Regions from separate parts of the Micromonospora sp. NPDC005252 genome, predicted to be linked through region 1. Evidence: riboswitches for the same ligand, from Rfam matches in the RefSeq annotation. Region 1 holds a riboswitch; the other holds the start of a gene.
The links. A riboswitch is a leader RNA that binds a small molecule or an ion and turns the genes downstream of it on or off. The one in region 1 is predicted to bind cyclic di-AMP.

Region 1 (4,161 bases):
GGTGGGATCGCGGGCGATGGCCAGCAGCACATGCCCGTGGTTGGTGAGGAACGTCCAGTTCCGGCCGCCTCCGGCCGTCGCCGCGCTCGTCATGGTGGAGCCGCCTCTCCGGTTGTCCGCCCCACCTCCGTGCCCGCCGGAGGGTCGGGCCAGGTGCCGACGGACGGGCCCGGTCCCAACGGCCGGAGGGCCGGTTCGGGGGTCAACGTATGAAATCTAAATCACGCATATCTTGACGCATCTTGCGGTGCGTGTGACCGTGGAGCCCGAGCCAGCGCCCACCGCCGGCCCGACTGAAAAGCCTCTTGAGCAGGTCAAACGCGTGGAGACGAGGTGCGGGGATGAGCCGTTCCGGTACGCCTGGCGGGCAGCCGGGCCCGCAGCGGGCTGCCGATCGAGCGCCGACGCCGACCGAGCCGGCCCGAGCGTACGCCGAGCTGGCCGCGGGCAACCGGCGCTTCGTCAGCGGGGCGCCGCGCCACCCCAACCAGGACGCCGGGCACCGGGCCGCCGTGGCCGACGGGCAGCACCCGTTCGCGGTGATCGTGGGCTGCTCCGACTCCCGCCTGGCGGCTGAGATCATCTTCGACCGGGGGCTGGGCGACCTCTTCGTGGTCCGTACGGCCGGACACACCGCGGGCCCGGAGGTGCTGGGCAGCGTGGAGTACGCGGTGACGGTGCTCGGCACTCCACTGGTGGTGGTCCTCGGCCACGACTCGTGCGGTGCGGTGCAGGCCGCCCGTGAGGCGGCCGCCACCGGCGTCGCGCCGCCGGGACACCTGCCCGCGGTGGTCGACGCGGTGCTGCCCAGCCTGCGACGTGCCACCGCCGAGGGCGTGGACGACGTCGACGGCATCGTCGACATCCACATCGCGCAGACCGTCGAGACGCTGCTCGGGCAGTCGCCCGTGCTGGCCGACGAGGTGGCACAGGGGCGGTGTGCGGTGGTGGGCATGTCGTACCGGCTCGCCGCCGGTGTGGTGCGCGCGGTTACCCCCGCACCGGCGGGTGCCGCGACGTTCGACGCGCCCGGCGCCTCGGACGACCCGGCAGCTTCCGCCGCCGCCTGACGCGGACCGCCCCGGCAACTTCCGCCGCCTGACGCGACGAGGGCCGCCCCGCCTGATGCGGGACGGCCCTCGACTTCTTGGCACCGGGTCAGAGCAGCGACATGTGCACGTGGTCGGTGTGGTTCGACGGTCCGCTGTACGACTTCCAGCCGGTCGCCGGGAACCAGATCTGCCGGTTCCAGATCACGTAGTAGATGCCGAGGCGGTCGGCGTTGCGGATGAGGAACGCGGCGACGTTGTTGCCGTACATGCGGGTGTCGTTGTTGTGCCACGGGCTGAAGCCGCTCTTCTGCAACGACCAGTCACAGGCGCGGCCCTTCGGGTGCTCGAACGGGCCACCGTTGCGGTGGCAGCCGACGAACCGGTTGAACCCGGCCCGCTTGACCTCCTTGTACGCGTGCAGGGTGCGCGGCGTGACACAACCGGAGGTGGTGGGGTCGTCCTCGCTGCATGACTCGGCCTTCCAGTCGCCGTCGGCGGTGCGACCCGGGCCGATCCGGGCGACCGGCGAGACGGCGTCGACCAGACCGCCGGTGAAACCCTGACCGCCGACCAGCGCGAGCGCCTTGTCCGCGTCGCGCTTGTCCTTCGCCATCAGGGCGGTCTGCTTCTGCTGCTCGCGGACCTCCGCGTCGAGGGCCAGCTTGGCCTGCTCGGCGCGGGTCTTGACCGTGTTGACCTCGGCGAGCTTCTTCTCGTTGACCATGTTCATCTCGTCGAGCGCCGCGGCCCGTCGGACGAACGAGTCCGGGGCGTCGCTCTCCAGCAGCATCGCGATCGCGCCGATCCGCCCGGTCCGGTACGACTGGGCGGCGATCTGCCCGACCTGCGGGGCCAGCGCCTCCAGGTCGGCCTTCGCCCGCTCGACCTGCAACGCCAGCTCAAGCTGCCGCTTCTTGGACTTGTCCAGCTTGGACTTGGCCGCCACGTAGTCCCGGTTGGTCTGCTCGATGACGTCGTTGAGGAGCTTGGGTTCGTCTTCCTCTTCGTGCCCGGACGGTGTGGGGGTCGTCGGGGCGGCGTGGGCCGGGAGGGGCCCGGCGAACACGGTCAGCGCAGCGAGCACGGCCACCACGGGTGTCAACCAGCGGCGTAGGGGTGCCGTCACAATGTTCCCTTCCGTCGACCGCCGACCGGGTTAGCTGACGGGTTCGGGGCGGAAGTGGCCCCTACCGCTGTCGCGGATTCACCCCACGTACCTGGGTCCCCGGCTCGCCGGTTGGCGATTGGGCGGTGGCACCGCAGGCGCCGCTGCGCGCCTTCGTCGGTGACCGGCAGCGAGGTTACCCGAGAGTCCACCGCCTGAGCTACGTCCTGATGCCGACTAAAAGCGTCATTTCGCCATGGCGTTGAGTGACCAGTGACGCGGTTCTCAGGGCGTAGGCCCGATCCGGTCACGCTGAGGAGTGTCACCATGCCGTATCCGTGCTCCTGTTCGGCTCTGGCCACCCGGTGGTGGCGGTGGATGGGGGTGCGCTCCGCTCCGGGTCGGGCCCGTCGGACCGACCCGCTGGCGGGGAGCTGAGGGCGGCCAACGCCTCCGTCCGGTCCGGACGGGGGCGCGGCGTCAGGACGTCGGCGGCCGCGTCCTGCGCCGGCGTCGACCCGGCCGCGGTCACCACGGCGGCGAGCCCGGTGGTGAGGGGTACGGCGGCGATCAGGCCGAGCGTGGCGACCGCGCTGCGGACGATCTCCTGGGCGAGGAACTCGCTGGTCAGGATCTGCCCGAGGGGGCGGGTGTCGGCGGTGAGCAGAAGCAGCAGCGGAAGTGAGGCGCCCGCGTACGCCAGGACGATGGTGTTGACCGTGGAGGCGATGTGCGCCCGGCCGACCCGGGTGGCCGCCCGGTAGAGCTGCAGCCGGCTCAGGCCGGGGTTGGCGTTCGCCAGCTCGGTGACGGTGGCGGCCTGGGTGACGGTCACGTCGTCGAGCACCCCGAGTGAGCCGATGATGATCCCGGCGAGCAGCAGGCCACGCAGATCGACATCGGCCTGGAACATCGACAGCGTGGTGGCGTCCTCGCTGCCGAAGCCGGTCAGGTGGGTGGCGGCGGTGGCGATGGTCGCGAGCACGCCGGTGAGCACCAGGCTGCCCAGGGTGCCGAGCACCGCGACCGAGGTCTGCGCGGTCACCCCGTGTGTCAGGTAGAGCACCACGAACATGATCAGGGCTGCGCCGACCACCGCCACCAGCAGCGGTGACCGGCCGGCGCTGATGCCCGGCAACACGAAGGTGAGCAGGATGGCGAAGCTGGCGGCCAGCCCTGCCAGCGCGGCCAGGCCCCGCCACCGGCCGAACGCGACGATCGCGGCGGCGAAGACCACCGCGAGCCATACCAGCGGCTTTCCGCGCTGATGCTCGGCGATGTTCCAGCTGCTGGTGGCGGGATCGGTCGGGTCGGTCAGCTCGACCAGGACGACGTCGTCGCCGACCTCGATCCGCGGAGCGCCGGGCCCGGCGGGGACGGGCGTCTGCACCTGCTGGCCGGCGCTCGGCCCGTCCTCGATCCGTACGTCCACGGTCCCGCACGGCCCGATGGCCGGCGTGCCCGCCGGGTTGGCCGACGGTGGGCAGGGTTCGGTCACCACCCGGGTGACCGTGCCGTGGTGGCGCGGCGCGTCCGTGCCGCCGCCGGTCTGCGGCGCCCCGTCCCGTGGCCAGAGCACCACGGCGGCGACGACGGTGGCCACGAAGAGTGGCACCACCGTCGCGACGAGGATCCGCCGGACCCGGGGTGGGACGGGCGGAGCGGTACGGCTGTGGTCGGAACCCAATGCGAGAACTCCCAACGATCCGGTGCGGGGTACGTGCCGACGGGCCGGTCGGTTCACCTCCGCCGGTCGAACGCGGTGCCGGGCGCATCGGATTGCCGGCTGGCGACCCGGTGATCACACAGGGTGAGCCGTCGGACCGGCCGGTCGGCGGAGGCGCCGCGCCGTGGCGGCGCCGGTGCCCGACTGGGCGGTGGGGTCCGGTAGGCCATCGCCGGAAATGCTAGCCAGCCGGACCGGGTGTCGCAGGTCGTGGCGGAGTGTCGGATGGTCGAACCGCCCGCGCGGCGTCGCCCGGAGCGGCATGTTGGAGTCATGCC
Region 2 (4,161 bases), on a different contig from region 1:
GGTCACCGTCAGTTGCGGGGTGGGCGCGAAGACCATCACGTGCCCGCTCACCGGTCGTCACCGAACATGTGTCCACCCTCCGTCACAACCGGTGATTTCCCATCAGCCGACCGTAATGGGAATGCTGCGCGAATACCGGGACAACGGACGGTGTCCGTCCGGGCGTTGCCAGCCTGAGCCGCGTACGGGACGATCGTGCGACCAGCGACCTCGGGAGACTGTGTGCTCAGCAGCGACAGCTTCAGCTACACCGTCCAGGCCCGCTGCTCACTCGCCGAGGCGGCGGCGTTGTTGAGCGACCTGACCCGCCAGGGCGAACTGCACCCCCTGATCGTCCGGGTCCGCCGGGTGCCGCCCCGTCCGGGCGCCCGAGCCAGCTACACGATCAACGACAGGCTGGCGGTGGGGCCGTTGCGCTTCCGCACCACCTACCAGGCGGACGTGCTGATCAGCGAACCTGACGAGATCGTCACGGTGGCCCGCCAGTGGCCGGCCACCACCGTCCGCAACCACACCCGGTTGCGCGCCGAGCCGGACGGCCTGGTCCGGATCGACGTCGACATCACCCTGCGCGCGCCGACGCCCCTGTTCCGGTACGCCTTTCAACAGGCCCGCGCCGCCCACCTCGCCCTGGCCACCCGCCTCGGTGCGGCCCTCGACCGCCCCGAGTCATGATCGTGCCTCGCCGATCATGGAGTTGTGGTGGGCCACAAAACGCCCATACAACGCCAAGGCAGGCACCACAACTCCATGATCGCCGGGCCATCCAGCACGGGTTGGCCGGCCGGAGCCCTAACGCAACACTGTTGACTTCCGTGTTGTTGCGCGATCTTGTGGCGCGTTGCGTGCCGGGCTCGCGGCGGCGGAGGTATGGCGTGCGCCGGTGGGTCGGGCGGGTCGGCGGCCCCAGGGCTTGTACGTGGAGAGCACGGTCGCGATGATCATGAGGCTGGTCGACACCGCGGGCGCGATCACCAGGTCGGCGCGATCCCGGGCGGGGAGGGCGGCGCCCAGCGCGCTCGCGTGCCGCAGGTTCGGGGTGAGCAGGAACAGCACCAGCCCGACCATCACCGTGGTGATCACGAGCTTGACCAGCACCCACCGGTGGCGCACCAGGCCCCAGGGGGTGAGCAGCGCGCTGGCGACGCCGACGAGCCAGACGAGCACGCTCAGCGGCGCGAACAGCACCGTGCCGACGAGCCCGGCGACCGGATAGACCACGGCCGGGTCGGCGCCGCGCTGTGCCGCGATGCCGAGGGTGAGCAGCACCAGGTCGGCCCCGAGCCAACCGAGCGAGGTGATGAGGTGCAGGGTGAGCAGCGCCTTGCGGGTGGCGGGTGGGATTCGCGGCATACCCGACATGCTGCCGGCCCGGCCCGGCCGGGTCGTCCGATCACCGGCGGCGTCCGGGGTACGTCCGCTGACGTACCCGGGGCCGGCGCACCCGCTCGACGGTGCGCCGGCCACCGGTGGGGTCAGTACACCGACAGGTGTACGTGGTTGGTGTGTTCGCTGGAGGGGTCGCCGTTCCCCCCGCTGTACGACTTCCACCCGCTGCTGGGCAGCCAGATCTGCCTGTACCAGATCACGTAGAGCACGGCGAGCCGGTCGGAGTTGCGGATGAAGTACGCGGCCAGGTTGTTGCCGTACGTCTTGTCGCCGCCGGTGGCGTCCCCGCCGAAGCCGCCCTTCTGGGCGGCGAAGTCGCAGGCCCGGCCCTTCGGGTGTTCGCCGGAGCCGCCCGAGCGGTGACAGGAGACGTACCGGGTGAAGCCGGCGGCCTTCGCCTGGTTGAGGGCGTGCAGGGTGCGGGGGGTGATGCAGCCGCTGGCCGGGGTGGGGTCGTTGACGCTGCACGACTCGGACGGCCAGGAGCCGTCGGAGTTGCGCGGCGCGGGCTGGGCGTTGGCGGTGGAGGTGCCCCGGTTGGAACTGGTGTCGGCAGCGGTGGTGCGCGGCTTGCTGGTGGCGACCGCCAGGGCCCGTTCGGCCTGTTCCTTGCGCTTGGCCATCACCTCGACCTGCTTGCGCTGCTCGCGGATCTCGCCGTCCAGGGCGGTGCGGGTGCGGTTGGCCTCGTCCCGGGTGGCGTGCAGGTCGCGCAGCACCCGGTCCTCGTTGGCGGCCACCACGTCCAGCGCGGCCGCACGGTCCATGAAGCCCTCGGGGGTGTTGGTGTTGAGCAACGCCGAGACGGTGCTGAGCCGGCCGGTGCGGTACGCCACGCCGGCGATCTCGCCGACCTTGCCGTTGCGCACGGTCATCTCGGCCTCGGTGGTCTTCAGCTTGGCCGCGAGTTGCTGCTGGCGCTGGACGGAGGTGTCCAGGGCGCGCTTCGCGTCCAGGTAGCCCTTGCTGGCGGCCTCCAGTTGGGCCCGCAGCGCGGGGGTGCCGCCCTCCTCGTCGCCGTCGGGCGCCGCGGCGGCCCGCAGGCCGCCGGGGGGAGCGGCGGTGGCGGCGCCCACCGGTAGGGCGACGCCGAGGGTGACCATCATGACGATCAGTGCCGCGAGTCGGGCGGCGGGTGGTCGTGCTGGTGCCACTACGCATGTCCTTCCGTCAGCCGCCGACCGGGTTAGCTGACGGGTTCGGGACGGAAGATCCCTACCGCTGACGCGGATGCACCCCAGGAACGTGGTTCCCCGGTTCGCCCTCTCGGGTGATTAGGCGGCGGCCGCCACCGGCGCCGGGAGGGCGCCGCCGGGTGGTGGCCGGGGACGAGCCTACCGGGGCAGGTGGGACGTGTGCAGTCGATGTGACGGAAGGTGTCTACGCCGCCACCGAAGATGACCGCAAAACGGTCTTTTCGTCAGATAGGTGCTCACCACTCGATCGAACCGCAGGCGCCCGTGGCGGACCCGGGCTCGATCTGCAGCGTGGCGTGCTCGATGCGGAAGTCCTCCCGCAGGGCGGTACGCGCCGCGGTGAGCACCGTGCCGACCTCCCCGCCGGGCGCCATGATCAGGTGTGCGGAGGCCACCTCCATGCCCGAGGTGAGCGTCCAGACGTGCAGGTCGTGTACCTCCACCACGCCGGGCACCGCGGCCAGTCGGTCGTGCACGGCGGTGACCTGGAGGTGTTCCGGGGCGGCCTGCACCAGGATGCGGACGGCCGCGCGCCCCAGCCGCCAGGTGCGCGGCAGGATGAACACGCCGATGGCGACCGCGACCAACGGGTCGGCCCACCACCACTCGGTGACCGCGATGAGCAGCGCCGCGCCGATCACGCCGAGCGAGCCGAGCAGGTCGCCGAGCACCTCCAGGTAGGCGCCCTGGAGGTTGATGCTCTCCCGGGCGCCGGCGCGCAGCAGCGCGAACGCGATCACGTTCGCGAGCAGGCCGAGGACGGCCACCGCGAGCATCGGGCCGGTCAGCACCTCATGCGGGTCGCCGAACCGGCCGATCGCCTCGATCACCACGTAGACCGCCACGCCGGAGAGCAGGACGGCGTTGGCCAGGGCGGCGAGCACCTCGAGGCGGTAGAGCCCGAAGGTGCGCTGCGGGTCGCCGGTGGCCCGCCGGGTGGCGGTGATCGCGGCGAGCGCCATCCCGATGCCCAGCACGTCGGTGAACATGTGCCCGGCGTCGGAGAGCAGGGCGAGCGAGCCGGTGTGGAAGGCGGCCACACCCTCGACCACCATCAGGGTCGCGAGCAGCCCGAACGCGGCCCAGAGTCGGCCCCGGTGCTGGTGGGCGGCGTTGGTGACCGACCCGTGGTGGTGGTCATGACCTGCTCCCACGAAATCCACCCTCCGTCGCCACCCGGGACCCGGTCAAATGTATGCTCACATCGCTATGTATGCAAGTGTACGGACCGGCCCACCCTTCGACACGGCAACCCGCAGGTCAGCCGGTCGGGTCGATGGTGGTGAGCCGCTGGGTGGCCCGGGAGAGCGCCACGTAGAGCGTTCGTACGCCGGAGCCCGGATCGGCCCGGATCTCGCTCGGGGCGACCAGCACCACCCCGTCGTACTCCATGCCCTTCGCCTCCAGGCTGGTCACCACCTGCAGCCGCGCCGCGCCGAGTGAGCCGAGCCAACCGGCGACCTCGTCGCGGCGGGTGACCGGCGTGATCACCCCGACCGTGCCGTCCACCTCGGCCAGCAGGCCGGTGGCCGCCTCCACGACCGCGGTCTCCAGCCCGGCGGGCGGCACCACCAGC

Region 2: it holds a riboswitch for cyclic di-AMP, as region 1 does, so the genes downstream of both, ACFYPH_RS08940 (coiled-coil domain-containing protein) here and ACFYPH_RS26935 (hypothetical protein) in region 1, are expected to answer to the same signal.

Annotation. Positions count from the first base shown of each region.
Region 1 covers NZ_JBIAKN010000013.1:46,428-50,588, forward strand. Annotated here, with positions in the region: gene ACFYPH_RS26925 (MarR family winged helix-turn-helix transcriptional regulator) at 1-93, opposite strand, end outside; gene ACFYPH_RS26930 (carbonic anhydrase) at 342-1,070, shown strand; gene ACFYPH_RS26935 (hypothetical protein) at 1,159-2,178, opposite strand; cyclic di-AMP (ydaO/yuaA leader) riboswitch at 2,183-2,313, opposite strand; gene ACFYPH_RS26940 (YibE/F family protein) at 2,480-3,844, opposite strand; gene ACFYPH_RS26945 (heavy metal translocating P-type ATPase) at 4,157-4,161, shown strand, end outside.
Region 2 covers NZ_JBIAKN010000002.1:681,308-685,468, reverse strand. Annotated here, with positions in the region: gene ACFYPH_RS08955 (PfkB family carbohydrate kinase) at 1-51, opposite strand, end outside; gene ACFYPH_RS08950 (SRPBCC family protein) at 223-675, shown strand; gene ACFYPH_RS08945 (hypothetical protein) at 793-1,353, opposite strand; gene ACFYPH_RS08940 (coiled-coil domain-containing protein) at 1,476-2,543, opposite strand; cyclic di-AMP (ydaO/yuaA leader) riboswitch at 2,549-2,680, opposite strand; gene ACFYPH_RS08935 (cation diffusion facilitator family transporter) at 2,822-3,739, opposite strand; gene ACFYPH_RS08930 (AAA family ATPase) at 3,846-4,161, opposite strand, start outside.